One region of the Microbacterium galbinum genome, then DNA from elsewhere that is predicted to be linked to it. Evidence: riboswitches for the same ligand, from Rfam matches in the RefSeq annotation. Region 1 holds a riboswitch; the other holds the start of a gene.
What was found. Region 1 has a riboswitch for thiamine pyrophosphate ahead of thiM (hydroxyethylthiazole kinase). Riboswitches for the same ligand answer to the same signal wherever they lie in the genome.

Region 1 (15,169 bases):
TTGCGCGCCGGCATCAACACGGTGCCCGTCGGGCAGGCTGAGGCCGCCCGGGCGATCGGCCTGAACTTCGGTCAGGTCATGCGCTACGTCGTGCTGCCGCAGGCGACCCGATCCGTCGTCCCCCCGATGATGAGCGTGCTCATCGCCCTCATGAAGAACACGACCGTCGCGGCGGGCTTCTCCGTCGTCAACCTGGGCACGATCCGCGCCGCACTCAGCGAGCGCGGCGAGAGCGCCCTGGTCGTTCTGCTGTGGGTCATGGTCATCTTCGTCGTGCTGGTGCTGCTGCTCGCCTGGGTCCAGCGAGTGCTCGAGAACAAGTGGAGGATCTCGCGATGAGTTCCGTTCTTTTCGACGTCCCCGGTCCTCGCGCCATCGCGCGCAACAGACTCATCGGAGTCGCGACCGTGCTCGTGGTGCTCGCCGTGCTCGGCTGGGTCGTGTGGCGGCTCTTCGCCACCGGGCAGTTCTCGGCGGAGAAGTGGAACATCTTCTCCTACTCCGCGGTCTGGGTCCGCTTCGGCGAGGGGCTTCTCAGCACGCTCGCCGCCTTCGCCGCGGCCGGCGTCGGCTCGCTCGTCCTCGGCTTCGTCCTGGGCATCGGGCGTCTCTCCGAGCACGCCTGGGTCCGGGAACCGGTCCGGTGGATCATCGAGGTGCTGCGCGCCGTCCCCGTGCTCGTCCTCATGATGCTGCTGTACTACGGCCTCCCCGTCGTCGGCATCAAGATGTCGCCCTACTTCGCGGTCGTGATCGCGCTCATCGTCTACAACGGCTCGGTGCTCGCCGAGGTGCTGCGCGCCGGTGTCGAGTCGCTGCCGCGCGGGCAGGCGGAGGCCGGGTACGCGATCGGACTCCGCAAGAGCGGGGTCATGTGGTTCATCCTCCTGCCGCAGGCCGTGCGAGCGATGATGCCCGTGATCATCGCGCAGCTCGTCGTCGCGCTGAAGGACACGGCTCTCGGCTTCATCATCACGTACCAGGAGCTGCTGTACGTGATCAACCAGATCGGCAACCAGGCGCCCTACGGCTCTCCGCTCATCCCTGCGGCGATCGTCGGTGGCTCCATGTACGTCGCCGTCTGCCTGGTGCTCTCCTACATCGCGTTCCGTCTGCAGCGCCGTACCAAGCGTTCGCCCAAGGCGGGAGACGCGGCTCCGGACCCGCGTCAGCACGCCGGCGAGACGAACACCGAGCTGATCACCCTGCAGCGCGGGACCGACAGCGGGCGAAGCACGGCCCCCGGAGCATGACGGTGGCGGGATCGTCCGATCCTGCCACCCCTCGCCGGTAGACTCGTTTCTCGTGTCCGAGACTCCAGAAATCACCCCGGAAGCGGTCGAAGCAGCCGTCGCCGCCGCACTGGCAGCGATCAACGCAGCGACCGACACCGCCGAGCTCAAGGCGGCCCGTGCCGCCCACGTGGCCGACGGTTCGCCCCTCGCCGTCCTGAACGCCTCGATGCGTCAGGTCGCCCCCGAGAACAAGGCCGCCTTCGGCAAGCTCGTCGGCCAGGGGCGCGGTCAGGTCACGCAGGCGCTCGCCGCCAAGGAGGCCGAGCTCGCTGCCGCCGAGGTCGCGGCGCGCCTCGAAGCCGAACGCATCGACATCACGGCGGTGCCGTCGCGCACGCGCGTCGGTGCGCGGCATCCGCTCTCCCTGCTCCAGGACCAGGTCTGCGACATCTTCGTGGGCATGGGATGGGAGATCGCGGAGGGTCCCGAGCTCGAGCACGAGTGGTTCAACTTCGACGCGCTCAACTTCGACGTCGACCACCCCGCCCGCCAGGAGCAGGACACGTTCTACGTCGACCCCGCCTCGCGACACCTCGTCATGCGCACGCACACGAGTCCCGTCCAGGTGCGCTCGATGCTCGACCGCGAGGTGCCGATCTACGTGCTCTGCCCCGGGCGCGTCTACCGAACCGACGAGTTCGATGCGACGCACCTTCCGGTGTTCACCCAGTTCGAGGGTCTCGTGATCGACAAGGGCATCACGATGGCGCACCTCAAGGGCACGCTCGACCACTTCGCGAAGCAGCTGTTCGGTCCCGAGGCCAAGATGCGCTTCCGCACCAACTACTTCCCCTTCACCGAGCCCTCCGCCGAGCTCGATCTGTGGCACCCCACTTTCAAGGGCGGCGCACGGTGGATCGAGTGGGGCGGCTGCGGCATGGTCAACCCGAACGTGCTGCGTGCGGCCGGGATCGATCCCGAGGTGTACAGCGGCTTCGCGTTCGGCATGGGCATCGAGCGGGGACTCATGTTCCGCAGCGATGTGCAGGACATGCGTGACATGGCCGAGGGCGATGTCCGATTCAGCGAGCAGTACGGGATGGTGGTGTGATGCGCGTCCCGCTTTCGTGGTTGCGTGAGTACGTCGATGTGGCAGCGGATGCGTCCCCCGAGGACGTCCTCGCGGCACTGGTGACGGTCGGCTTCGAAGAGGAGGACGTGCACCGCTTCGACATCACGGGTCCGGTCGTCGTCGGACAGGTGGTCTCGCTCGAGGGCGAACCGCAGTCCAACGGCAAGACCATCAACTGGTGCCAGGTCGACGTCGGCGAGGCGAACGGCGGCGTGCGCGGCATCGTCTGCGGCGCCCACAACTTCGTCGCCGGAGACAAGGTCATCGTGACGCTCCCGGGCGCGGTGCTGCCGGGCCCGTTCCCGATCGCGGCCCGCAAGACCTACGGACACGTGTCGGACGGCATGATCGCCTCGGCGCGGGAGCTCGGGCTCGGTGACGAGCACAACGGCATCCTCGTGCTGTCCGACCTGGGGATCGACGCCCCGGTCGGTACCGACGCGATCGCCCTCCTCGGGCTCGACGACGTCGCGGTCGAGATCAACGTCACGCCCGACCGCGGGTACGCCTTCTCCCTGCGCGGCGTGGCCCGCGAGTACTCGCACGCGACGGGAGCGGAGTTCCGCGACCCGGCCGAGCGGGACTTCGCCGAGCTGCAGCCGGGCGACGGCCATGTCGCGATCGTCGACGATCAGGCGCCCGTGCGCGGACGTGTGGGCGCGAGCGAGTTCGTGACCCGGGTCGTCCGCGGGGTCGACCCGTCCCGCCCGACACCTCCCTGGATGATCGCGCGGCTCTCGCTCGCGGGAATGCGCTCGCTCGGCGTGCTGATCGACATCACGAACTACGTCATGCTCGAACTCGGCCAGCCGCTGCACGGCTACGACCTCGACAAGCTCACGGGCGGCATCACGGTGCGCCGCGCTCGGGCGGGCGAGAAGATGACGACTCTCGACGGCCAGGAGCGCACGCTCCACGTCGAGGATCTGCTCATCACCGACGAATCCGGACCCATCGGCCTCGCCGGCGTCATGGGCGGCGGCACGACCGAGATGAGCGACACGACGACCGACGTCCTCATCGAGGCCGCGTCGTTCGATCCCACCACGATCGCGCGCACCGCACGCCGGCACAAGCTGCCCAGCGAGGCGTCCAAGCGCTTCGAGCGCGGCGTCGACCCGCTCATCCCGTTCGTGGCGGCCCGTCGTGCGGCCGACCTCATGGTCGAGCTGGCCGGCGGTACGCTCACCGACGAGGGGGGCGCGCTCTTCGCCGAGGTCTTCGTCGGCGAGATCGACCTGCCCGCAGGCTTCGTCGAGGGCCTGATCGGCGTCGACTACACCGAGGCCGAGATCACCGGTGCCCTCACCACGATCGGTGCGGAGGTGACCGCTGCCGACGACGGGTGGACCGTCATCCCTCCGACCTGGCGTCCCGATCTGACCGACAAGTGGACGCTCGCCGAAGAGGTCGCCCGTATCCACGGCCTCGACCGCATCCCCTCGGTGCTTCCCACGCCGCCGTCGGGCCGCGGGCTCACCGCGCACCAGCAGGGCCGCCGCCGGGTGGCGAACGCCCTGGCGTCCGCGGGCTTCGTCGAGACCCCCGCCTTCCCGTTCACGACCGAGGCGCAGAACGACCTCCACGGATCGGCGACGGGGGAGCACCTGCCCAGCATCCGGCTGGCGAACCCGCTCGACGGCCAGGCGCCGTTCCTGCGACGCTCGCTGGTGCCGGGGCTGCTCCAGACGGCGCACCGCAACATCTCACGCGGACTCACCGACCTCGCGATCTTCGACACGGGTGCGGTGTTCCTGCCCGAAGCCGGGACGACCTACGGCACGGATGAGGTTCCGCCTCTCGGGGAGCGCCCCTCGGAGGAGACCCTCGCCGAGCTGAACGCATCGATCCCGCCGCAGAACCGCTTCCTCGCCGCTCTCCTGACCGGGAACGCGACCCCGCGCCAGCCGGGACGTCCGGCCGAGGCGGCCGGGCTCTCGGATGCTCTCGACGCCGTGCGCGTGATCGCGACGGCCGCAGGCGTCGAGATCGATGTCATGCAGAGCACGCGTGCCGCCCTCCACCCGGGGCGCACGGGCGACCTGCGCGTCGCGGATCGGGTCGTCGGCTACGTCGGCGAACTCCACCCCGCTGTCACCGCGGATGCGGATCTCCCGGGGCGAGCGACCGTGCTCGAGGTCGATCTCGATCTCGTGCTCTCCCTCGCGGGTGAGCGCATCGTCGCCGCATCGCTCTCGACGTTCCCCGCCGCGACGCAGGACGTCTCGCTCGCTGTGTCGATCGAGGTTCCGGCCGCGGATGTCGAGGCAGCACTCGCCGAGGGCGCGGGTGCACTCCTCGAATCAGTGCGCCTGGTCGACGACTACCGCGGCGAGGGCGTTCCTTCGGGTTCGAAGAGCCTGAGTTTCGCCCTGCGTTTCCGCGCCGACGATCGCACTCTCACGGCGGCCGAGGCCAGTGAAGCCAAGCTCGCGGGCGTCGCCGTCGCCGCCGAGCGCTTCGGGGCGGCTCTCCGCGACTGAGTCCCACCCGATCTCCTCGCAGGCACTGGCCGTCGCGCAGCGTTACCGCTAGCGCGACGGCCAGTGCCAGCTCGGACGCTCGAGCGGCAGCTGATCGCGCACACGGGTTCCGTAGCCGTTCGACTCGAGCTCGACGACCGACCCGCCCGCCTCGGCGAGTGCGCGGCGGAGGGGTGCCGAGTGGGTGACGACGATCACCTGCGTCTGGGCCGCCGCATGAGCGAGCAACGAGCCGAGAGGGTCGATGAGGCTCTCGTGCAGGCTCGACTCGGGCTCATTGACGACGAGGAGCGGCGGCGGGTCGGCGGGCAGCAGTGCCGCGCACCACAGCAGGTACCTGAGCGTGCCGTCGGAGAGTTCGGCGGCGTCGAGCGGGCGCAGCAACCCGGGTTGCCGCAGTTGCAACCGGAACGAGCCGTCGGTGACGGATATCTGCACGCGTGATCCCGGGAAGGCGCGGTCGACCGCCTCGTCGAGCGGAGCGCCGCGTCCGGCTTCCGTCGTCGTCGCCCACACGGCGGCGAGGTCGGAGCCGTCGTCGCTCAGCCAGCGCGTGCGGGTTCCGACCTGCGGCTGTCGCGCGGGGGCGGACGCGTCGGTGCGGAAATGGTCGTAGAAGCGCCAGCTGGCGATCCGGGAGCGTAAGGATGCCGTCTCCCACCGCGCGGTGCCGTCGACGAGGTCGAGCAGCACGCTCTGCCCCGGTCCCATCGGCTGATCCACCGACTCCCAACCGTCGTCGCCCCGCACCCGCACGCCGCCGCGCTGACGATCGACGAACAGCGTTCCCGGCCGCGCGAACGGGCCGCTGAACAACTGTTCGCGTTTGATCTCCGGGTCGCGCGTGAAGAGGCTGCGCGCGTCGGTCTGCGGCAGGCCCAGGTCGATGAGGTACCCGACCTCGTCGGCGGCGATGCCGAGGCGCACCGAGATCGGTCGGGTACGTCGTGTGCCCTGGGCTCCCTCACCCTGCGGCGTCTCGGGGCCCGCCCACAGCACGCTGTCGAGGCCTCCCTCCCGTGCGACGGCGGCGACCGCGCGGCCGTGGCCGGTCGCTGCGAGCAGGCGCAACGCGCGGTAGAGGTTCGACTTGCCCGTGCCGTTCGCCCCCGTGATCACGGTGAGCGGATCGAGCGGCACGACGACGTCGACGAGCGAGCGGTAGCCGGAAACGGCGAGGGTCGTGAGCATGGCCCCATCGTGTCAGGCGCATCCGACACTCTGCTCTGAGCGGATGCGCTTCCGTCGGCGCGCCGATCCTGGTGTGCTGGTGTCATGACGAAGGCCCTGATCCTCGGCGGCACCGGATGGCTGTCGAGTCGGATCGCCCGCCGCCTCCTCGACGAGGGCGCCGCCGTGACCTGCCTCGCGCGGGGGACCCGCCCGTTGCCGCCGGGGGCGACGCGCGTGGTCGGGGACCGGACCGGTGCCGATCCGTACGCGGCGCTCGACGGTGAATGGGACCTCGTGGTCGACGTCTCGTCCTCGGCGCTCCAGGTCGCCCGGGCCGTCGACGAGCTCGGAGACCGCGCCGCCCACTGGACCTTCGTGTCGTCCGTCTCGGTGTACGCCGAGGACGAGACGGTGGGCGCCGACGAGAGAGCGCCACGGCATCCGTCCTCCCGCGCGGAGGATGCCGACTACGGTGCGCAGAAGGCGGCGGCGGAGGATGCCGTCGCCGCGCTGGGCGACCGGGCGCTGATCGTGCGACCCGGTCTGATCGTGGGCGAGGGCGACCCGAGCGACCGCTTCGGTTACTGGGCGGCGGCGTTCGCACGGGCGGGGGAGCGACCGGTGCTGGTGCCGCCCCTGGCCGGCCGGACCGCGCAGATCGTCGACGTCGACGACCTCGCCGCGTACGTCGCCTCCTCGCGAGCCGTCGGCGCGGTGAACGCGGTCGGCGACAGCATCCCGCTCGCCGACATGCTCGAGATCGTGCGCGGTGCCGCCGGACACACCGGCGGCGTGCGCGAGGCGAGCGAGGAGTGGTTGCGCGCGCGCAGCGTGGAGTACTGGATGGGCGTGCGCTCGTTGCCGCTCTGGTTGCCGGCCGACATGACCGGATTCATGACCCGTCGCAACGAGAGGTTCCTCGCGACGGGAGGCGCGCTGAGCCCGCTCGACGCGACGGCCGCGCGGGTCGTGGTCGACGAGCTCGTGCGCGGTGTGGATCGTCCGCGCCGCGCCGGGCTCAGCCGCGCGGAAGAGGCGGGTCTCCTCGGCGAGCTCGGCGGCCGGTCACGGTCGCTTCGCTAGACTCTGGGCGAGTGACACGGGGTGCCGCATCCGCGGCTGAGATCACACCCGTCGAACCTGATCTAGTTCGTACTAGCGAAGGGATGTCGCAATGAGCGATCTTCTGCGTCCATCGTCCGCCCCCTCGACCGCGCAGTCCGCGGCCGAACTGCTCGAAGCGCTGCGCACGGCTGCGCCGTTGACCCAGTGCATCACCAACGCGGTCGTCACCGGATTCACCGCCAACGTGCTGCTCGCGGTCGGAGCCGCGCCGGCGATGGTCGACATCGTGGGCGAGGCGGGGATGTTCGCGGGTGCGGCCTCCGGGCTGCTCGTGAACCTCGGCACCCCGACCCCGGAACAGCGCGCGGCGAGCCTCGAGGCGGTCGAGGCGGCGACCCTCGCCGGCACTCCCTGGGTGCTCGATCCCGTCGCGATCGGTGTGCTCCCGGTGCGCACCTCCCTGGCGGGCGAGCTCGCCGAGCGTCGGCCGACGGCCATCCGCGGCAACGCGTCGGAGATCCTCGCGCTGGCGGGTATGAGCACGGGCGGACGCGGGGTCGATGCCACCGACGGCACCGAAGCCGCACTCGACGCGGCCCGACACCTCGCTCGTCGCCATGGCAGCATCGTCGCCGTCTCGGGCGCCGTCGATCTGCTGACCGACGGCGAGCGGGTTCTCCGGCTGTCGAACGGTGACGCGCTCCTGACGCGCGTGACCGGAGGAGGATGCGCACTCGGGGCGGTGATGGCGGCGTTCCTCGGCACCGCCAGGGCGACCGACACCGGAGCGCTGGATGCCGTCGCCGGGGCTTCTCTCGTCTACACGATCGCCGCGGAGGATGCGGCGGCGTCGGCGCCGGGGCCGGGCAGCTTCGCCGTCGCCCTGCTGGACGCGCTCGCCGCCGTCGAGCCGGCAGAGGTCATCGCTCGCGCGCACGTCGAGGAGGGAGCGCGGTGATCGCGGATCTCTCCCTGTACCTCGTGACGGACGCCGCCCTGTGCGGTGCACGCGGCGTCGTCGAGACCGTGCGGGAGGCGGTCGACGGTGGCGTGCGCATCGTCCAGCTCCGCGACAAGGATGCCGAGCACTCCGACGTGGTCGCTCGCCTGGTCGAGCTGTCGCGCGTGATCGATGGGCGAGCGCTCCTCGTGGTGAACGACCGTCTGGAGGCGGCTCTCGATGCACGCGCGCAGGGCGCCCGAGTCGACGGGGTGCATCTCGGTCAGGGCGACGAGTCGGCGCTCCACGCGCGTGCGGTGCTGGGACCCGACGCGCTGATCGGGCTCACGGCGAACAGTGCGGCCCATCTCGCCGCGCTCCACGCATTGCCCGAGGGCACGGTCGACTACCTCGGGGTGGGAGTCATCCGCCCGACGGCGACCAAGCCCGACCACCCGCCGGCTCTCGGCATCGAGGTGTTCCGGGCGTTCGCCCGGGCCACCGCCCTTCCCTGCGTCGCGATCGGTGGCGTCGGCATCGACGACACCGAGGATCTGCAGTCCGCCGGCGCCGCAGGGCTCGCCGTCGTCTCCGCGCTCTGCGCCTCGCCGGATCCGCGTGCCGCGGCCTCCGAGTTCCGCGCGCGGTGGCGGCGGGGCGCGGTGCCACGGGTGCTGAGTATCGCCGGCAGCGATCCCTCCGGCGGTGCGGGGATCCAGGCCGACCTCAAGTCGATCGCGGCGAACGGCGGATACGGGATGGCGGCGATCGCCGCGCTCACCGTGCAGAACACGCGCGGCGTGCGCGATGTGCACGTGCCGGACGCCGCGTTCCTCTCGGCGCAGCTGGAGGCGCTGTCGGACGACATCGTGATCGACGCCGTCAAGATCGGGATGCTCGCGAACGTCGAGGCCGTGCGCGTCGTGAGTGCGTGGCTGAATCGGGTGCGCCCGCCGATCGTGGTGCTCGACCCCGTGATGGTGTCGACGAGCGGGGATCGTCTGCTCGACGCGGATGCCGAGGACGCTCTGGCCTCGCTGCTGCACCGCGCGCATCTCGTCACCCCGAACCTCGCGGAACTCGCCGTCCTCACCCGCCGGGAGATCGAGGGATGGCCCGCGGCGCTCGCCGCAGCCGAGGAGCTGTCGACCGAGTACGGCACGGCGGTGCTGGTGAAGGGCGGTCACCTCCCCGGCGATCAGGCTCCGGACGCGATCATCGACGTGCGATCCGGCTCACGGGAGGAGTTCGGCGGCGGTCGCATCGCGACGGCGAACACCCACGGCACGGGATGCTCTCTGTCCTCCGCCCTCGCGACACGACTCGCCCGCGGAGACGACCTCACCGAGGCGGTGCGCGCTGCGCGGAGCTGGCTGCGCGAGTCGCTGCGGGAGAGCGGTGCCCTGCACGTCGGTGGCGGTCACGGCCCGGTGCATCACTTCGCGGGGCTCTGGGCGCGGGGCGGTGCGGGCACGCGACCGCTCCCGGAGGAGGTCGCCGAGGACTGGTGGCAGGGCATCGCCGGGATCCGGGCGGGCATCGACGGCCTCCCGTTCGTCCGCGGACTCGCCGACGGTTCCCTCCCCACGGAGGACTTCCTCTTCTACCTTGCGCAGGACGCGCTGTATCTCCGTGACTATGCGCGCGTCCTCGCCGATGCCGCCCGACTCGCACCCACCCCGGACGAGCAGGCGTTCTGGGCGGAATCGGCCCGCGGGTCGATCCTGGGTGAGCTCGAACTGCACGCCTCCTGGTTGACACCGGCGCAGGGGGTGGCGGCGGCCACGTTCGCCGCGGACGCCTCGCCGACGACAACCGCATACCTCGACCACCTGCGATCCGTGGCGTTCGGGGGTGACTATCCCGAGCTGATCGCCGCCGTGCTGCCGTGCTTCTGGCTCTACACGGACCTCGGCGAGCGTCTGCACGCGGGGGAGTTCGGGGAGCGCGCCCGAGACCCGGAGCATCCGTACGCCACGTGGCTCGCGACGTATGCCGACCCCGCCTTCGCCGAGGCGACCGCCCGGGCGATCGCGTTCGTCACCCGGGCGGCGGCCGCGGCGGATGACGAGACCCGCGCGCGCATGCGGCGTGCGTTCGAACGCTCCAGCGTTCACGAGCAGGCGTTCTTCCGTGCCCCGGGGGAGCGGGGCGGCGACTCGGTGACGTGACGGATTTGCGGATGCCGTCGAGGGCGCGCTATCGTCGCGACATGCCTTCGGCCGCTTCCGCTGTCTCGACGCTCGTCCCGAGCGCCGCTCCGGTGCGCCGACGCCGCGACCGCCGACGTTAGGCGACCCCGCGCTCCTGCCTGCCGATCCCGGCGGACGATGGTCGAGCACCGGTGTCGCCGCCCCGGTCCCCGACAGCCCCGACCGTTAAGGTAGAAGCATGACGTACTCCGTCGCCGTCTCCGGCGCATCCGGCTACGCGGGCGGCGAGATCCTCCGCCTCCTCGCCGCTCATCCAGACATCGAGATCCGCACCGTCACGGCGCACTCGAACGCCGGACAGCCGCTCGTCCAGCATCAGCCCCACCTGCGCTCCCTCGCGCACCTCACCCTGCAGGACACCACGCCCGAGATCCTCGCGGGTCACGACATCGTCGTGCTCGCGCTGCCGCACGGACAGTCCGGGCAGTACACGGACGCGCTGGGCGACGTTCCGCTCGTCATCGACGCCGGTGCCGATCACCGTCTGACGTCGCAGGACGCCTGGGACGCGTTCTACGGAGGCACCTTCCACGATGCCTGGACCTACGGCGTGCCCGAGCTCCTCGTCGACGGAACGAAGCAGCGCGAGCGCCTGCGCGGTGCCACACGCATCGCTGCTCCCGGCTGCAACGCCTCCACCGTCAGCCTCAGCCTCGCCCCCGGGGTCGCCGCCGGTGTGATCGACCCGGGCGACATCGTCTCGGTGCTCGCGGTCGGCCCCTCCGGTGCGGGAAAGAACCTGAAGACCAACCTGCTCGCCAGCGAGGTCCTCGGCACCGCGAACCCCTACGCCGTGGGCGGCACCCACCGGCACATCCCCGAGATCCGGCAGGCGCTCGCCGCAGCTGCGCCCGCGAGCACCGGCGCATCGGGCGACGGCATCCGCATCTCGTTCACCCCGGTGATCGTGCCGATGTCGCGGGGGATCCTCGCGACGTCGACCGCGCCGATCGTGCCCGGTGCGTCCGACGCCGACATCCGCGCCGCCTGGCAGAACGCCTACGGTGACGAGACCTTCGTGCAGCTGCTGCCCGAGGGCGTGTTCCCGCGCACGGCCGACGTGCTCGGTGCGAACACCGCGCTGATCGGTCTCGCGATCGACCGTGCGGCGAATCGGGTCACGGTGGTCGCCGCGGTCGACAACCTCGTCAAGGGCACCGCCGGCGCCGCCATCCAGTCCATGAACATCGCGCTCGGCCTCCCCGAGGACCGCGCGCTCTCAGTGAACGGAGTCGCCCCGTGAGCGTCACCGCCCCCGCAGGTTTCGAAGCGGCAGGCGTCGCCGCCGGCCTCAAGTCCACCGGCAAGCCCGATGTCGCCGTCGTCGTCAACCGCGGCCCGCGTAAGGTCGGCGCCGCCGTGTTCACGAGCAACCGCGCCAAGGCGAACCCGATCATCTGGTCGCAGCAGGTGATCGCCGATCGCGTCGTCGAGGCGGTCGTGCTCAACTCCGGTGGCGCGAACTGCTTCACCGGAAGCTTCGGATTCCAGACCACGCACCAGACGGCCGAGAAGGCCGCGGAGCTGCTCGACATCAGCGCGGGTGACGTGCTCGTGTGCTCGACCGGGTTGATCGGCACCGGTGACGAGGTGTTCCGCGCGAAGGTGCTCGCCGGCACCGAGCAGGCGATCGCCACGCTGTCCGCCGACGGCGGCGACGCCGCGGCCCAGGCGATCATGACGACCGACACCGTCGCGAAGACGGCGGTCGTGCAGGGCGGCGGATGGACGATCGGCGGCATGGCGAAGGGCGCCGGCATGCTGGCTCCCGGACTCGCCACCATGCTGGTCGTGGTGACGACGGATGCCGACCTCGAGCCGCTCGAGGCGGATGCCGCGCTCCGCGCAGCGACCGGCACCACGTTCGACCGGCTCGACTCCGACGGATGCATGTCGACCAACGACCAGGTCACCCTCCTCGCCAACGGGGCGAGCGGGGTGAAGCCCGACCTGGATGCGTTCCGCTCGGCGCTGCGCGAGCTCTGCCAGGAACTGGCGGTCAAGCTGCAGGGCGATGCGGAGGGCGCGAGCCACGACATCACGATCGAGGTGCGCGGCGCGGTGTCCGAGCAGGATGCCGTCGAGGTCGGCCGTTCGGTGGCCCGCAACAATCTCTTCAAGGCGGCGATCTTCGGCAACGACCCCAACTGGGGTCGGGTGCTCGCCGCCATCGGCACGACGTCCGCGCAGTTCGACCCCTACGACGTCGACGTCTGGATGAATGACGTGCGCGTGTGCACCGCAGGCGGTCCGGATCGTCCGCGCGAAGATGTCGACCTGACGCCTCGGGCGACGAACCTCATCATCGACCTGCGTTCGGGCGAGGCATCCGCCACGATCCTCACGAACGACCTCACCCACGACTACGTGCACGAGAACAGCGCCTACGCCTCATGACCGACATCCAGGACACTCCCGCCGAAGAGGCGGCGCAGAAGGCGACGACGCTCATCGAGTCGCTGCCGTGGCTGAAGAAGTTCCGCGACCAGATCGTCGTGGTCAAATACGGCGGCAACGCCATGGTGTCGGACGAACTGCAGGACGCCTTCGCGCAGGACATCGCGTATCTGCGCTACGTCGGCGTGCAGCCGGTGGTCGTGCACGGTGGCGGCCCCCAGATCTCCGACATGCTCGGGCGCCTCGAGATCCCCAGCGAGTTCAAGGGCGGGTATCGCGTCACCAACACCGAGGCGATCGGCGTGGTGCGCATGGTGCTCACCGGCCAGGTGAACCCGCAGCTGGTCACCAAGATCAACTCCCACGGCCCGATCGCCACGGGGCTCAGCGGTGAGGACGCGGGCCTCTTCGGCGGCCGCCGTCGCGGGGTCATGGTCGACGGTGAAGAGGTCGATCTGGGGCGGGTCGGCGACGTCGTGCAGGTCGATCCGACGGCGGTCGTCGATCATCTGGTGGCCGGGCGCATCCCCGTCGTGTCGAGCATCGCGCCCGATCTCGACCACCCGGGGCACTCCCTCAACGTCAACGCCGACGCGGCGGCGGCTGCCCTCGCGATCGCCCTCGGCGCCCGCAAGCTCGTGATCCTCACCGACGTGCCGGGGCTTTACGCCGACTGGCCGAACCGCGATTCGCTCGTGTCCCACCTGACGTCGACGGCCCTCATCGACATGTTGCCGAGCCTCGAGTCGGGGATGATCCCGAAGATGCGCGCCTGCCTCGACGCGGTCGAGGGCGGAGTGGACGCCGCGGCGATCATCGACGGACGCGTGCCGCACTCGGTGCTCGTCGAACTCTTCACCAGCAAAGGAATCGGAACGGAAGTGGTGGCAGGATGACCATCTGGCAGGACGACGCGCAGCGCGACCTCGTACTCAACGCGGGAGCGCGCCTGGCGCTGCTGACGCGTGGCGAGGGCTCCTATCTGTGGGACTCCGAGGGCCGACGCCACCTCGACTTCCTCGCCGGGATCGCCGTGACCTCCCTGGGCCACGCGCACCCGGTGTTCGTCGAAGCGGTCTCCCGCCAGGCCGCGACGCTCGCCCACGTCTCGAACTATTTCGCGACCCCCTCGCAGCTCGCGCTCGCCGCACGCCTCAAGCGTCTCGCGGGGGCCGGGATCGACGGTCGGGTGTTCTTCTCGAACTCCGGCGCCGAGGCGAACGAGGCCGCGTTCAAGCTTGCCCGTCTGCACGGCGGTGCCGAGCGTCCGCGCATCATCGCCCTCGAGAACGGCTTCCACGGCCGCACGATGGGTTCGCTCGCGCTGACCGCGAAAGAGGCGATGCGCGCCCCGTTCGAGCCGATGCCCGGCGGCGTCGAGCACATCCCGGCGACCATCGAGGCGCTCGAAGCCGCGATGGACGATCGCGTCGCGGCGGTCATCGTCGAGCCGATCCAGGGCGAGGCCGGCGTGGTCGAGCTTCCCGAGGGCTACCTCGCCGCCGCCCGCTCGCTGACGCTCGCGCACGGAGCGCTCCTCATCGTCGACGAGATCCAGACCGGTGCCGGGCGCACCGGCGCCTGGTTCGGGTTCAGCCATGAGGGCATCACCCCGGATGCGATCACGCTCGCGAAGGGGATCGGCGGGGGCTTCCCGATCGGCGCGCTCGTGACCTACGGTGCGGCGAGCGATCTGTTCACCCCCGGCTCGCACGGCTCGACCTTCGGTGGGAATCCGCTGGCCACCGCGGTGGCGGATGCCGTGCTCGCCGAGATCGAGGACGCGGGGCTCGTCGAGAACGCCGCCCGACGCGGTGAAGAACTGCGCGAGACGATCCTCGGACTGGAATCGCCGCTGGTGTCGGGTGTGCGCGGTCGCGGTCTGCTGATCGGCGTCGCCCTCACCGAGCCGGTCGCGGGTGCGGTGGTCGCTGCGGCGCAGGAGCGCGGCCTCATCGTCAACGCGGCCAATCCCGACACGGTGCGCATCGCGCCCGCCCTCACGATCGGCGACGCCGAGATCTCCGAGTTCCGCGAGCTGTTCGCGGCCACGCTCTCCGACGTCTTCGCGACGCTCCCCGGAAAGGTATCCGCATGACCCGCCACCTGCTGCGCGACGATGACCTCACGCCCGCCGAACAGGCCGAGATCCTCGATCTCGCGATCGAGTTGAAGAAGGATCGGTGGGCGGACAAGAGCCTCGCCGGGCCCCAGACGGTCGCGGTGATCTTCGACAAGTCGTCGACCCGCACCCGTGTCTCCTTCGCGGTCGGGATCGCCGACCTCGGCGGATCGCCCCTCATCATCTCGACCGCGAGCAGCCAGCTCGGCGGCAAGGAGACCCCCTCGGACACCGCGCGGGTTCTCGAGCGCCAGGTCGCCGCGATCGTGTGGCGCACCTACGCGCAGTCGGGGCTCGAAGAGATGTCGGCGGCCACCCGAGTGCCCGTGATCAACGCGCTGTCCGACGATTTCCACCCCTGCCAGCTGCTAGCCGATCTGCTCACGATCCGTGAGCACAAGGGCGAGCT
Region 2 (15,169 bases), on a different contig from region 1:
AGACCGTGGGGTCGTAGACGGCGTCGAAGGCATGCGGATGCTCGACGGCGAAGCGGATGTAGGCCTCGCCGCCCGCGGCGAGCGCCGCCCGCGGGGTCGCGGCATCCGTCGTCGCGTTCTGCACCTGGGCGAGCAGATCGGCCATGCTGCGCTCGGCGATCGCCTTGAGCAGACCGAGGCGATCGGAGAAGTGGTGGTATGGCGCGTTGTGGCTGACGTCGGCGGCGCGAGCGACCTCGCGCAGGCTGATGTCGGCGGCCGGCATCCGCTCGAGCAACTGCATCGCGGCGTCTTCGAGGGCGCGCGCGAGATCGCCGTGGTGGTACCCCGTCTTCGAACTTGACATGCGCAACATTGTCTCCTATCTTGACACTGTCCACCTGCTTGACACTGTCCAGATTGGAACCGACGCATGACCGCTCTCGTGATCGACGGCCACCCGTACGCCGAATCCCTCACCGCTTCGCTCGCACAGCGCTACGCCACAGGTCACGGCGATGCCCGCGTGCTCGCCCTGCGCGACCTCGACTTCGACCCGCACCTGCGCTTCGGATACCGGCAGCGCATGACCCTCGAAGCCGACCTGCTCGACGCCAAGCGGGCCCTCGCCGAGGCGCAGACGATCGTCATCGCGACACCGCTGTGGTGGGGGTCGGTGCCGGCGCTGCTCAAGGGCTTCTTCGATCGCGCCCTGCTGCCGCAGCAGGAGTACCGCTACTCGCCGCAGGGGCTGCCGATCGGTCTGCTCACCGCACCGCACGGACGCCTGCTGCTGCTCGCCGACACCCCCTGGTACGCGGCACCCTTCACGGGACTGCCGGCGCAGCGCCAGGTGGTGCGCAACACGATGCGGTTCTGCGGCATCCGATCGGTGCGCGCGCACCGGATGCTGGGCGTCAAGAACGCCTCACCCGAGAGGATCGGGCGCTGGCTCGAGGATGCCGAACGGCTCGGCGCCGCGGACGGGCGCCGCGATGCGCGGCGCGGTCAGGCCATTGCGGCCGAGGCCGCTTCGTCCTCGGTCGTCGCGACGAGCTGACCGCAGGCGCCATCGATCTCCTTGCCGCGGGTGTCGCGGAGGGTGGTCGGGATGCCGGCATCGTTGAGGCGGCGCACGAACTCGGCCGTGACGTCCTTCTCCGAGGAGGTCCAGATCGACCCCGGCGTCGGGTTCAGCGGGATGGGGTTCACGTGCACCCATCCGCGACCGCGCTGGTTGAGCTTCTCGGCGAGGAGATCGGCGCGCCAGGCGTGGTCGTTCATGTCCTTGATGAGCGCGTACTCGATCGAGACGCGGCGACCGGTCTTCTCGTAGTAGTTGTAGGCGGCGTCGAGGGCCTCGTCGACCTTCCAGCGGGAGTTCACCGGGATGAGCTCGTCGCGCAGGTGGTCGTCGGGCGCGTGCAGCGACAGTGCGAAGGTGACCGGGATGCCCTCGTCGGCGAGCTTCCTGATCGCGGGCACGAGGCCGACGGTCGAGACGGTGATGCCGCGGGCGCTCATGCCGAGCCCCTCGGGCTGCGGGGCGACCATGATGCGCACGGCATCCATCACCCGCTTGTAGTTGGCGAGCGGCTCGCCCATGCCCATGAAGACGATGTTGGAGACGCGCTCCATGCTGTGGTCGTCGGACTTCTTGCCGCCCAGGCCGCCCTCGGCGATCAGGCGGTTGGCGCGCACGATCTGCTCGACGATCTCGGCCGTCGACATGTTGCGCGTGAGGCCCGCCTGGCCGGTCGCGCAGAACGGGCAGTTCATGCCGCAGCCGGCCTGGCTCGACACGCAGAGCGTGATGCGGCCGGGGTAGCGCATGAGCACCGACTCGACGAGGGCCCCGTCGTGCAGGCGCCAGAGGAACTTGATCGTGTCGCCGCGGTCGGTCTCGAGACGGCGCACCTCGGTCATGAGCGGGGGCAGCATGCCGGCGACCAGCTCGTCGCGGATGCCGGCCGGGAGGTCGGTCATGTGCGCGGGGTCGGACGTGTAGTGCCGGAAGTAGTGGGTCGCGAGCTGCTTGGCGCGGAAGCCGGGCAGGCCGAGCTCCTTCACCTTCTCGACGCGCTCCTCGGGCGTGAGGTCGGCGAGGTGCACGGGCGGCTTGCCGCGCTTGGGGCTGGCGAACTGCAGCAGCGGGCGCCCCTCGGCGTCCTTCTGCTGGGTCCAGCCCTCGGTCGCCGGGCGCACCTGGGTGGGGCCCGTGGTGCGCACCTTGCCCTGGGCGGGTCGACCCTCGGGGGCGGACGCGGATGCTGCGGGGCGCGTCTCGCGCGTGCGGGGGTTCTCGGTCATACCTTCCAGGGTACCGGCGAGCGGGTGGGAGACGGCTGGACTGTCGGGGCCCCTGCCTAGACTGACCGGCATGGACTTCGTGTGGATCATCGGGATCATCGTCGGCGCGATCATCGTGATCGCCATCGTGGCCGCAGCCCTGCGGGGCATGCGGCCGAAGGTGCCCGAGGTCACCCCGGGCGTTCCGGTGCCGATCGCCCCCGAAGTGGTCGCGAAGATCGACGATCTGGTGCGCGCCGACAGCAAGATCGTCGCGATCAAGACCCTGCGCGAGCACACCGGCGAGAGCCTGCAGTCCGCGAAGCGCCGCATCGACCACTGGCGGGTCGGCGCCGCCCCCGCGACGACCGCGATCCCGATCCAGCCGCCCGTCTTCCACGACGTCGGGTCGCTGCGCGCCTCGCTGCCGTCCGAGGCGGTGGCCGAGATCGACAGACTCGTCTCCGCCGAGCAGCAGATCGCCGCGATCAAGCTGCTGCGTGAGGAGGCCGGCCTCGGCCTCAAGGAGTCGAAGGACCTGATCGACGCCTGGCGTGCCTGAGCGGGCCCGGACGCGCCCGTTGTAATGACAAGTTGGCGTCGGCGAGAATAGAACGACCCCCACCACAAGGAGCATGATGTCCGACCGCCTCACCCGTGCCCGCGCCACCGGAGTCCTCGCCGTGCTCCGCGCCTCGACCCCCGAGCTCGCCCTCGAGGCGTCCGAGGCCATCATCCGGGGCGGAGTGACCGGTATCGAGGTCACGTTCTCGACCCCCGATGCGCCCGCCGTCATCCGCGAGCTCATCGCCCGGCACGGCGACGCCGCCTACGTCGGCGCCGGCACCGTCACCACCGCCGAGCAGGCCGCCCTCGCCGCCGATGCGGGCGCCGAGTTCCTCGTGAGCCCGGGCACGCTCCCCCACCTCACGCGCAGCATGCTCGACACCGGCCGCGTCGTGATGACCGGCGCCATGACCCCCACCGAGGTCATGGGCGCGCTCGAACTCGGCGTCGACGTCGTCAAGATCTTCCCCGCGTCGCTCGGCGGCCCCTCGTACCTGGGCGCCCTGCGCGGCCCGTTCCCCGAGGCTCCCCTCATGCCCACCGGTGGTGTGAACCCCGACAACCTCGCCGACTGGTTCGCTGCCGGTGCCGTGGCCGTCGGAGCCGGAGGCGACCTCGCCAACGGCGCCTCGCTCAAGGCCCAGGACTGGGCCGACATCGAGAAGCGCTCCGCTCGCTTCGCCGCCGCCCTCGCGGCCGTCCGCGCCTGACGTCTCGGTGATCGCCCTCGACCCGTGGGCGTGGGCCGCGCTGGCCCTCGCCGCGGTGACGATCGGCATCTCGAAGACGGCGCTTCCGGGCGGCAGCATCCTCGCGATCACCCTGTTCGCGGCCGTGCTGCCGGCGCGCACCTCGACCGCGGCCATGCTGCTACTGCTGATGGTCGGCGATGTGTTCGCGCTCATCGCCTACCGTCGGCACGCGCACTGGCCGACGCTACTGCGCCTCGCCCCGACCGTCGTGCTGGGACTCCTGGCCGGCTTCGCGTTCCTCGCGCTCACCGGTGACGGCGTCGTGCGACGCGCGATCGGCGTCATCCTGCTGGTCATGATCGCGGTGACGCTCTGGCGACGGTGGCAGCAGAACAGGGCGGATGCCGTGGCCCCCGACCGCGGCGGCATTCTGCTCGCCGGCACCTACGGCACGCTCGGCGGGTTCACGACGATGGTCGCGAACGCCGGCGGCCCGGTGATGTCGATGTACTTCCTCGCGACGCGCACCCCGGTGCAGGTGTTTCTCGGCACCTCGGCGTGGTTCTTCGCGATCATCAACCTCGTCAAGGTGCCGTTCCTCGCGGGACTCGGACTGTTCGAGGGGCAGGTGCTGCTGATGGATGCCGCGCTCGCCCCGCTCGTCGTCATCGGCGCGCTCATCGGGCTCGCCGTCGCAAAGCGACTCGATCAGCGGCTCTTCGACCGCATCGTCATCGTGCTCACGGTGCTCGGCGCGGTGTACCTGCTCTTCTGAGCGTCACGGGGCGGGGCCCTTCGACAAGCTCAGGGACCCAGTAACGAGCGGCGGCGCGCGGTCCCGAAACTGGGTCGCTGAGCCTGTCGAAGCGTCCCCCGCGCGACGGCCCGGGTCAGTCGAGGAAGATGTCGGGGAACAGCGCCGCGTCCGGGGTCCCCGGGATCGCGGCGTAGCCCGAGAAGTCGGTCACCCCTGCAGCCTCGAGTACGTCTTCGACGATGAGCGTCTGCCCCGTGTACGAGCCGGCGGGCTGCAGGAGCACCTGGTACGCGGCATCCGCGTAGATGTCGGGCGTGCGGCTCGCGGCCATGACCTTGTCGCCGCCGAGCAGGTTCTGCACCGCCGCGGTCGCGATGGTCGTACGCGGCCAGAGCGTGTTCGCCGCGATGCCGTCGCGCGCGAACTCGGCCGCGAGGCCCAGCGTCGCCATCGTCATCCCGAACTTCGCGAGCGTGTACCCGGTGTGCGCACCGAGCCACTTCGGCGTGGGGTTGAGCGGCGGCGAGAGCGACAGGATGTGCGGGTTCTCGGCATCCTTCAGCATCGGCACGGCCGCGCGCGACAGCATGAACGTGCCGCGCACGTTGACGTCCTGCATCAGGTCGTACTTCTTGGGATCGAGGTCGAGCGACCGCGAGAGGTCGATGACGCTGGCGTTGTTGACGACGATGTCGATGCCGCCGAACTCGCCCTGCGTCTTCATCACGGCCTCGGTGATGTCGGAGTCGTCGCGCACGTCGCCGACGATCGCGAGCGCCTGCCCGCCGGCCGCGCGGATCTGCTCGGCCGCGGTGTGGATCGTCCCCTCGAGCTTGGGGTGCGGGGTGTCGGTCTTCGCGAGCATGGCGATGTTCGCGCCGTCGGCTGCGGCGCGCAGCGCGATCGCGAGTCCGATCCCGCGGCTGCCGCCGGACATCAGGATGGTCTTTCCTGCGAGTGACATGGGTCTCCTTCTGGGTCGGATGCCGGTGCGGGCGGGTTACTTCGGCGCCATGCGGATCGCGCCGTCGAGGCGGATCGTCTCGCCGTTGAGGTAGTCGTTCTCGACGATGTGCTGCACGAGGGCGGCGTACTCGTCGGGGCGCCCGAGCCGTGAGGGGTGCGGCACCTGCTGGCCGAGGGAGTCCTGCGCGGCCTGCGGCAGCCCCATGAGCATGGGGGTCTCCATGATTCCGGGGGCGATGGTGACCACGCGGATGCCGTAGCGGGCGAGCTCGCGGGCGACCGGCAGGGTCATCGCGTGCACACCACCCTTCGACGCGGCGTACGCGGGCTGGCCGATCTGGCCGTCGAAGGCGGCGACGCTGGCGGTGTTGACGATGACGCCACGGGTGTCGGTGTCGCTGTCGACGGGGTTCTTCACGATGACGGCGGATGCCTGCGACAGCACGTTGAACGTGCCGACGAGGTTGATGCGCACGATGCGCTCGAAGTCGGCGAGCACGGCCGGGTTGCCGTCTCGGTCGAGCACCTTCGCGGGCGGCGCGATGCCGGCGCAGTTGACCACGACGCGCAGCGGGGCGACGGCCTGCGCCTGGGCGACGGCATCCTGCACCTCGTCGACGCTGGTGACGTCGGCGGGCACGAAGAGTCCGCCGAGTTCGTCGGCGATCTCGGCGCCCTTCGACGTCGAGAGGTCGATGATCGTGACGTGGGCGCCGTCGGCGGCGAGCCGACGTGCGGTGGCGAGGCCCAGACCCGAGGCGCCTCCGGTGATGAGCGCGCCCTGTCCACTGATCTGCATGGTGTTCTCCTTCGAACGTCGTCGTGCGACTGAGTTTCAGCCTACGTGGTTCTTGGTGTCACCACGATCCCCGGGGAAGGCTGTGTCAGCGAGCCTACGGGGTCGGCACGGCAGACTGGAGGGATGAGCATCCCCGACGCCCACATCGAGATCCCCGCGCGCGTGCGCGACCTCGCCGGCCGCGCCGCCGTGACCCCGGTGTGGCGCAACGGCATCGGGGGCCTCACGTTCCGCACCGACGACGGGCGTTACATAAAGTGGGGTCCGCTCGACGACGAGGCGAACATGCACGACGAGGCCGAGCGGATGCGCTGGGCCCGCCGCTGGATCACGGTGCCCGAGGTGCTCGCCCAGGGCGAGGACGACGCGCACGAGTGGCTCGTCACCCGCGCGATCGACGCGTTCAGCGCCGTCGATCCGCGCTGGGATGGCAAGGCTGAGATCGCAGTACCCGCCGTCGGTCGCGCCCTGCGGATGCTGCACGACACCCTCCCCGTCGCCGACTGCCCGTGGGAGTGGAGCGTGCACTGGCGCGTCTCGAACGCCGCCGAGCGCGGGGTCGTCGTGCCGCCCGAGCTGCACGAGGCCCCGCCGATCGACCGCCTGGTCGTGTGCCACGGCGACGCCTGCATGCCCAACACGCTCCTCGACGCCGCGGGTGAGCCCGCCGCCCACGTCGATCTCGCCGCCCTCGGTCTCGCCGACCGGTGGGCCGACCTCGCCGCCGCGGCCATGAGCACCGGGTGGAACTTCGGCCCCGGCTGGGAGGACCCGCTGCTCGAGGCGTACGGCGTCGAACGCGACGACGAGCGACTCGAGTTCTACATGCGGCTCTGGAACGAGACCTGAGCGGCGCTAGGAGCTCGGCCCGAGGATGAAGTTCCACGCGCCGGTCGCGATCGCGGCGGCCACGGCCACCCCGGAGATCGCGAGCCCGATCGCGAGCAGCATCCATTCGGCCGCCCCGAACCGCGACTCGCGCGCCCACGTGCGCCGACCGGGGGCTCCGAAGCCGCGGGCCTCCATGGCGGTGGCGAGCTTCGCGCCCCTGCGGATCGAGAGTACGAGCAGGGCGAACGCCATACCGAAGAACCGGCGGATGCGTCCGCGATCGGCGACTCCACGTGCCCGGCGCGCGAGTTCGAGCGCCCGCCAGTCATCGAGGAACAGCCCGATCATGCGCAACCCGGCGAGCGCGCCCAGCACGAACCGGGCGGGGAGCTTCAGCACCTGAGCGAGTCCGTCGGCGAGGTCGGTGGGGTCGACCGTGATGAACAGCACCACCGACGGCAGCGCGATCGCGAGCACGCGCAGGAAGGTCGGGAGAGCGAGCGCGAGCGACCCGTCGCTGATGCGCAGCACGAACCACTCGACGTAGATCGTGCCGCTCGTCTCGCCGTAGAGAGCGATCGTGACGGCGGTGAGGGGCGCCGCGAGCCAGACCGGCCAGGTGCGCAGCCAGAACTCGCGCCAGCCGATGCCGGCGAAGAAGAACAGCACGCACTCGAGCACGAGGGCGACGGAAGCCGACACCGGATCGAGCGTGAGGATCAGCGGGATCGCGATCAGCGCGCTCACCCCGAGCTTGGCGACGGGGTTGATACCGGCGATGCGTCCGGTGCGGGCGGTGGTGTCGAGCACGGTCATCGGATGCCGCCCAGCTCGTAGCGTTCGGCGTGGAGCGCGCGGGCGACGTCGAGGTCGTGCGTGATCGTCACGATCGCGGTGCCCTCGTCGCGCAGGGCGGCGAGCATCGCGACGAGTTCGGCCCAGGTACGGGCGTCCTGTCCGAAGGTCGGCTCGTCGAGCACGAGCACCCGGGGCCGGGTCGCGAGGGCGGCGGCGACCGTCAGCCGACGCTTCTCGCCGCCCGACAGCGTGTAGGGGTTGGCGCGCGCGAGCCGGTCGAGGCGCAGCCGGTGCAGCAGCTCCTCGCTACGTGCGGCGATCTCGTCTTCGGGCATGCCGAGAGCGCGCGGGCCGACCGCGAGCTCCTCCTGCACGGTCTTCGCCAGCAACTGATGCTCGGGCTCCTGGAAGACCATCCCGATACGGGTGAGCAGATCGCGCGAGGCCCAGTCGATCGGCGTCGATCCGATGCCGGCGGCCAGGGCCGCGGATGCCGCGACCGCACCGCCCGCGGGTGGCAGGAGTCCCGCGAGCGTGAGCCCGAGGGTCGACTTGCCGGCACCGTTCGGCCCGGTGATCGCGAGCGCCTGTCCTGCCCGCACGTCGAGGTCGATGCCGCTCGCCACGGGCTTCCCCTTCACGCGGGCGACGGCGAGATCGCGGGCCGAGATCAGCACCTCGCCGGACGCCGACAGCGGAGCGGGCGGAGCATCCGGAGCGAACCCCGGCACCCACACCCCGTCGGCCGCGAGCCGGGCGCCCTCGACGCCGAGCACGTGCGCGGGCGGTCCGTCGGCCACGACCCCGCCCTGCCCGACCACGATCACCCGCGTGATCAGCGGCAGCCATACATCGAGGCGGTGCTCGACGACGATCAGGGTCGCGGGGTGCGCCTGCAGCATCCGCTCGACCGCGTCGCGCACCTCGACCACGCCCTCGGGATCGAGGTTGGCCGTCGGCTCGTCGAGCAGCACGAGCCCCGGCCGCATCGCGAGGATGCCGGCGAGCGCGAGCCGCTGCTTCTGCCCGCCCGACAGCGCCTTGGTCGGTCGATCGAGCGGCACATCGAGGCCGACCGCGTCGAGCGCCTGCGTCACGCGCGGCCAGATCTCGGCGCGCGGGATGCCGAGGTTCTCGCACCCGAAGGCGACGTCGTCACCGACCCGGGCGAGGATCACCTGCGAGTCGGGATCCTGGAGCACGAGCCCCGTGCGCCCGCGCGTGGACGCTGCGGGGATGCCGTCGACGAGGAGCGAGCCCTGGGCTTCGCCCTCCTCGTCGCCGCCGAGCACCCCGGCGAGTCCCTGCAGCAGCGTCGACTTGCCGGCACCGGACGCGCCGAGCACCAGCACGCGCTCCCCCGGTTCGATCCGGAACGAGACGTCCTGCAGCGCCCAGGCCAGACGGCTGGCATGACGCCAGCCCCACGCGGTCGCCTCGACCGTCGCGGGGCCGGCCTGATCGATCGTCATCAGACGCGGACGCGCGCCTCACGGCCCGAGCCGAAGCGATCGAGCGCTCCCGTGGCCGCGATGCCGCGCGCCAGCACCCACGACAGGGCCCCGGCGATCACCGCGCCCGACACGACCGTGCTGATCAGATAGATCACCGTGAACTCGGTGCCCGACCCCGCGTACCAGAGGATGAGGTTGTTGATGCCGCCGGCGAGGGCCGCCCCCGCTCCGGCGAGGATCGCGACCGGCAGCGACCAGCGACGGTAGAAGAACAGCAGGAAGATCAGTTCGGCTCCCAGGCCCTGCACGAGACCGGCCTCGAGCGTCAGGAACCCGCCCCACTGGTTGCCGATCAGGGCCGACACGACCGCGGCGAGCAACTCGACGTAGATCGCGGCGCCCGCCTTGCGGATGATGAGGCCGCCGAGCACACCGGCGAACAGCCACGGTCCGTCGAGCAGCCCCTGCAGGCCCGGGAGCAGCGGCTCGAGGAGCGCCTTCGGGCCGAGGTAGCCGACGTTCCACGCGAGGAAGATCAGCCCGGCGGCGACGCCGAGCACGCTGGCGACCACGATGTCGACGACGCGCCAACGCCAGATCGTGGCGGGTGCGCTCTTCGCGGATGCCGGGTTCGCGGCGGATGCCGGGTTGGATCCGGATGCCGGGTTGGATGCGGATGCCGGGTTGGGTGCCGTTTCGCCGGTGTTCTTCGCGGCGGATTCGGGCGTGGACGTACTCATCTGAACTCCTCCCTGCGCTGGCATGACCCAGATCAGGTTCGACGGTCGAAGCGCGATTCGCTCCCTCTCAGCCCGGCTCGCCGGACTCCCGTGGTTGTGCTGACCAGCATACCCGCGCGCCGACACCCGCGCCCGCCCGTGACGCATCGCCGCAGATCAGCCCGGGGATTGGGTACCGTAATCGAGTGACCGCCGCTCATCCCACCGACGCCGCCACCGCCGCCGTGCCCGATTCCGGCGCGGCTGCGACCGACGCCCCGGGCGAACTCGAGCCGCCTGCGACGGCATCCGTGCCCGCCGTGGCGGATCCGGACGAGGCGAAGGCTGCCGGCGTCGAGGAGGCTGGTCCCGAAGGTGCTGATGTCGAGGCTGCCGGCGCCGAGACTGCCGGCGTCGAGGCATCCGGCGTCGAGGCATCCGGCGTCGAGGCATCCGATACTCCGGAGGCGAGCGAGAGCGAGACCCCCGAGGCCGCATGGGCAGATGAGAAGCGCCCGGCCACGGCCCTGACCTGGATCGACACCGCCGCCGTCGCCGCAGGTTCCGCGGCGCGCACCTACGACGAGCCGTACGTCGAGGATCCCGCCGTCGCGATCATGCGCGGCGCCCGACTGCGCCCGGCGATCGCGAGCGCCCGCGTGCTCGTGCCGATCGGCATGGTTCTCGGTCTCGTCGGCGCATACGCCGGCACGACCATCCTCTGGCCGCTGCACGAGGTCGCCCCGACCGTTCATTCTGTCGAGTTCACCACCGTCGCCGCTCCCCCGGCCGCCGTGGCGTGGCCCGGCGTCGGCAGTGCAGCCGTCGGCGTGGGCGGCATCGGCTCGACGGCATCCTCGGTGGATCCGGCGAGCATCGCGAGCATCACCAAGGTGGTCAGTTCGCTCATGGTGCTCGACCGGATGCCTCTGGCCCTCGGCGAGCAGGGCCCCGAGTTCTCGTTCACCCGTGCCGACAGCCAGTCGTACTGGTCGTATCGGATGTCGGATCAGTCGTCGCTCGATGTGCCGGTCGGCGGAGTGCTCACCGAGTACCAGATGCTGCAGGGCACGCTGCTCGGGTCGGCGAACAACTACATCGACCGCCTCGCGCGGGAGATCTGGGGATCGAACAGCGAGTTCGCGGCCGCCGCGGAGATCTGGCTGAGCGAGCGCGGCCTCAGCGACATCACGGTCGTCACACCGTCGGGCTTCGACATCGGCAACGTCGCGACACCCGACGCCCTGGTGCGCCTGGGCGAGCTCGCGATGAAGAACCCGGTGTTCGCGGAGATCGTCGGCACCCCGGCCGTCGAGCTGCCCGGTGCGGGCCTCGTGACCAACACGAACGGCATGCTGGCCGACCCCGGTGTCGTCGGCATCAAGACCGGCACGCTGGTCGGGTGGAACCTGCTCACGGCGAAGAACGTGACCGTGGGCGACAGCACCGTGCAGCTCTACGCGGCGGTGCTGAATCAGGACGACGATGCCCAGCGGCTCGCGGCCACGCGCTCGCTGTTCGCCGAGGTCGAAGCGGCGCTCCTCGCCCAGGAACCCGCCGTTCCAGCCGGCACGGTCGTCGGTCAGGTGCGCACCGAGTGGGGCGCGGAGGTCGACATCGTGACGGATGCCGACGCCGACGTGCTGCTCTGGAACGGTGCCGCGGCGACGACCTCGACGAGCTTCTCGCTCGGGGATGCGCGGGAGGACGGTGACGCCGTGGGCTCGCTGAGCACGGCCGGCCCGATCGACGCGACCACGACGGAACTCGTGCTCGACGACGACGTCGAGGGCCCCAGCATCTGGTGGCGCCTCACCCATCCGATGAACCTGTTCGGCCTCGACTCGGAGTAGAGCCGGGTCTCCCGACTCCGTGAGGGGTCACAACACGCCGTGATCGTGCCCGCCCGTGAGGCGTATTGTGACCCCTCGGGTTCGGGACTACCCACGAGCGGCTGTCGCCCTCTGCCGCCCGCTCGTCCGCAGGGAAGAACGACACGTGCAGGGAGAATCCCGCCGAACCTCCCTGTAGATGTCTTTTCTCCCTGCACGTGGTGCCGCGCCATCACGCCTGCACGGACGGATCACGTCCGCACGGCGAGACCCCCGGGATCGCCGTGCAGACGTGCGCGCTCCGTGCAGATGAGCGGGATCGGACGGATGCCGCGGCGGCGGGTTCTCGGGACGACGGCGCCGCGCGAAGCGCCCCGGCCCGCGGATGCGGAGCGGGGCGCTTCGGGTGGGCGTGAGCCCGGGTACTGCGGCGGGTCAGCGCGACGGGTCAGCCGTGGCGGGTGTCCCCCTCGGGAGACGGGTGCTCGATCACGGCCTGCGCCGCGGCAGCTTCGGCGGCGGGCTGCTGGGCTCCGACCGATGCGCCGGTGACGGCATTCGCTGCTGCGGCCTCGGCGGCATCCACGTCGTCGGCGTCGCCCGTGATGACGGTCGGCGTCGAGCCGGTGAGTGCCTCCTCGGCGTCGATGTCGGTCGCCGCCTGCTCGAACTGCGACTGGTACAGGCGCCAGTAGGCGCCCTGCGCGGCGATGAGTTCGTCGTGCGTGCCCTTCTCAACGATGTCGCCGTGCTCCATCACGAGGATGAGGTCGGCATCGCGGATCGTCGACAGGCGGTGAGCGATCACGAACGACGTGCGTCCCTCGCGGAGCGCCGCCATCGCGTTCTGCAGGAGCAGCTCGGTGCGGGTATCGACCGCCGACGTGGCCTCATCGAGGATCAGGATCGACGGCTGGGCGACGAACGCCCGAGCGATCGTGATGAGCTGCCGCTCACCCGCCGAGACGTTCGACGCGTCCTCGTCGAGCACGGTGTCGTACCCCTCGGGCAACGCGTGCACGAAGCGATCGACGTACGTCGCCTTCGCGGCCTCGAGCACCTCGTCATCGGTCGCGGTGGAACGCCCGTATCGGATGTTCTCGCGGATGCTGCCCGCGAACAGCCACGGGTCCTGCAGCACCATGCCGGTGCGGGAACGCAGCTCGTCGCGCGTGACCTCCGAGATGTCCTGACCGTCGAGCAGGATGCGCCCGCCGTTCAGCTCGTAGAACCGCATGATCAGGTTGACGAGCGTGGTCTTGCCCGCGCCGGTCGGTCCGACGATCGCCACCGTCTGCCCCGGTTCGACCCGGAAGGAGAGATCCGTGATGAGCGGACGCTCGGGCGTGTACGAGAACGCGACGTTCTCGAACTCGACGACGCCCTTGCCCTCGTCGAGCGCGGGAGCGTCGACGTCGTCGGCCTCCTGCTCCTCGGTGTCGAGCAGCTCGAACACGCGCTCGGCCGAGGCGGTTCCCGATTGCACGACCGCCGCCATTCCGCCCAGCTCCGACAGCGGCTGCGTGAACTGCTGCGAGTACTGGATGAACGCCTGCACGTCGCCGAGACGCAGCTGGCCGTTCGCGACCATGAGGCCGCCGAGCACCGCTATGCCCACGTAGGTGAGGCTGCCGACGAAGGTCATCGCCGGCATGATGATGCCCGACAGGAACTGCGCCTTGAACGCGGCCTGGAAGAGCTCCTCGTTCTCGTCCTTGAACTTGTCGAGGGCGTCCTGCTCGCGGCCGAAGACCTTGACCAGCGCGTGGCCCGAGAAGGCCTCCTCGACGCGGGCGTTCAGCCGTCCGACCTTGCGCCACTGCGTGCCGAAGGCCTTCTGCGAACGCGGACCGATGACGCCGAAGATCACTCCCATGAGCGGAAGCGCCACCAGCGCGACGAGCGCCAGCTGCCAGGAGATCGAGAACATGAGCACGAGCACGCCCACGACCGTGAGCACCGCGGTGATCGCGCCCGACAGCGACTGCTGCATGGTCTGCGTGATGTTGTCGATGTCATTGGTGACGCGGGAGATCAGGTCACCGCGCTGCACCTTGTCGAAGTACGACAGCGGCAGTCGGTTGATCTTCGCCTCGACCGATTCGCGCAGACGCCACATGGTGCGCACCATGATGACGTTGATGACGTAGCCCTGGATCCAGCTCAGGAAGGCCGCGACCACGTAGATCGCGAGGACGGCGGCGATGACCCACCGGAGCGCGTCGAAGTCGACGCCGTCACCCACCTGGAAGTCACCGAGCGCGGCGACCTGGTTGGCGAAGTCGGTCTGGCCGCCCTGCCGCAACGCGTCGACGACGTCGTCCTGCGAGGTACCCGCGGGGAATCCGGGGAAGTCGCCGTTCGCCTGCCCGAGCTGCACCGAGATGAAGCCCTTGTAGATGAGGTTGGTCGCCTCGCCGAGCACCTTCGGAGCCGCCACCGTGAGCACGACGCCGATGGCGCCGAGGATCGACACGATCACGAACCAGACCGCCGAGGGCTTGAGCAGGCCGATCATGCGGCTGAAGCTCTTGCCGAAGTTGTCGGCCTTGCCGGGCGCGACGCTGTCCCAGCCACCGCCGTCCTGACGCGCCTTCTCGGCCAGCTCGGCCTCGTACTTCTCCTCGTCGGTCAGTTCGGGCTCGACGACGGCCGCGGTGCCCGCGGTCGCACTCTTGGCTCCGCGACCGCGACGGGTACGTGAGGAGTTCTGCTCGCTCATGCGTCCACCCCCAGCTGCGACTCGACGATCTCTCGGTACGTCGTGCTCGTCTCGAGGAGTTCTTCGTGGGTTCCGACGCCGACCATGGTCCCGCCCTCGAGCACGACGATGCGGTCGGCATCGGTGATCGACGAGACGCGCTGCGCGACGACGACCTTGGTCACGTGGGGCAGCTCCCTCCACAGCGCCTGTCGCAGACGGGCGTCGGTGGTGAGGTCGAGCGCCGAGAACGAATCGTCGAAGACGAGGATCTGCGGCTGACGCACGATCGCGCGGGCGATCGCCAGGCGCTGGCGCTGACCGCCCGAGACGTTGGTTCCGCCCTGGGTGATCCGCGACTCGAGCCCCTGCGGCATCTCCTCGACGAAATCACGGCCCTGCGCGATCTCGAGCGCGTGCCAGAGCTCGTCGTCGGTGGCGTCCTCACGGCCGTAGCGAAGGTTCGACGCGACCGTGCCGGTGAAGAGGAACGGGCGCTGGGGAACGAGTCCGATCGTCGCCCAGAGCGATTCGACATCGGCGGTGCGGACGTCGGCGCCTCCGACGAAGACGGCTCCGCCCGAGACGTCGAAGAGGCGCGGGATCAGCGAGACCAGCGTGGTCTTGCCGGCACCGGTCGATCCGACGATCGCGACGGTCTCACCGGGCTCGGCGGCGAAGCTGATGCCGGAGAGCACGGGGGCGTCGGCTCCGGGGTAGGTGAACTCGACGTCGTCGAACGCCACGGAACCCGGAGTCGGGAACGAGGTGACGCCGTTCGCCGG

Region 2: it holds a riboswitch for thiamine pyrophosphate, as region 1 does, so the genes downstream of both, KZC52_RS12775 (ECF transporter S component) here and thiM (hydroxyethylthiazole kinase) in region 1, are expected to answer to the same signal.

The regions. Positions count from the first base shown of each region.
Region 1 covers NZ_JAHWXM010000003.1:51,510-66,678, forward strand. Annotated here, with positions in the region: gene KZC52_RS17130 (amino acid ABC transporter permease) at 1-339, shown strand, start outside; gene KZC52_RS17135 (amino acid ABC transporter permease) at 336-1,253, shown strand; gene pheS (phenylalanine--tRNA ligase subunit alpha) at 1,306-2,346, shown strand; gene pheT (phenylalanine--tRNA ligase subunit beta) at 2,346-4,850, shown strand; gene KZC52_RS17150 (AAA family ATPase) at 4,899-6,041, opposite strand; gene KZC52_RS17155 (NAD-dependent epimerase/dehydratase family protein) at 6,126-7,106, shown strand; TPP riboswitch at 7,114-7,207, shown strand; gene thiM (hydroxyethylthiazole kinase) at 7,198-8,046, shown strand; gene KZC52_RS17165 (bifunctional hydroxymethylpyrimidine kinase/phosphomethylpyrimidine kinase) at 8,043-10,199, shown strand; gene argC (N-acetyl-gamma-glutamyl-phosphate reductase) at 10,420-11,484, shown strand; gene argJ (bifunctional glutamate N-acetyltransferase/amino-acid acetyltransferase ArgJ) at 11,481-12,638, shown strand; gene argB (acetylglutamate kinase) at 12,635-13,534, shown strand; gene KZC52_RS17185 (acetylornithine transaminase) at 13,531-14,736, shown strand; gene argF (ornithine carbamoyltransferase) at 14,733-15,169, shown strand, end outside.
Region 2 covers NZ_JAHWXM010000001.1:2,662,383-2,677,551, reverse strand. Annotated here, with positions in the region: gene KZC52_RS12830 (TetR/AcrR family transcriptional regulator) at 1-346, opposite strand, end outside; gene KZC52_RS12825 (NAD(P)H-dependent oxidoreductase) at 413-1,039, shown strand; gene rlmN (dual-specificity RNA methyltransferase RlmN) at 988-2,289, opposite strand; gene KZC52_RS12815 (hypothetical protein) at 2,360-2,830, shown strand; gene KZC52_RS12810 (bifunctional 4-hydroxy-2-oxoglutarate aldolase/2-dehydro-3-deoxy-phosphogluconate aldolase) at 2,907-3,545, shown strand; gene KZC52_RS12805 (sulfite exporter TauE/SafE family protein) at 3,553-4,302, shown strand; gene KZC52_RS12800 (SDR family oxidoreductase) at 4,418-5,248, opposite strand; gene KZC52_RS12795 (SDR family NAD(P)-dependent oxidoreductase) at 5,285-6,049, opposite strand; gene KZC52_RS12790 (aminoglycoside 3'-phosphotransferase) at 6,173-6,898, shown strand; gene KZC52_RS12785 (energy-coupling factor transporter transmembrane component T family protein) at 6,905-7,696, opposite strand; gene KZC52_RS12780 (ABC transporter ATP-binding protein) at 7,693-9,150, opposite strand; gene KZC52_RS12775 (ECF transporter S component) at 9,150-9,872, opposite strand; TPP riboswitch at 9,863-9,974, opposite strand; gene KZC52_RS12765 (D-alanyl-D-alanine carboxypeptidase family protein) at 10,058-11,704, shown strand; gene KZC52_RS12760 (ABC transporter ATP-binding protein) at 12,132-14,405, opposite strand; gene KZC52_RS12755 (ABC transporter ATP-binding protein) at 14,402-15,169, opposite strand, start outside.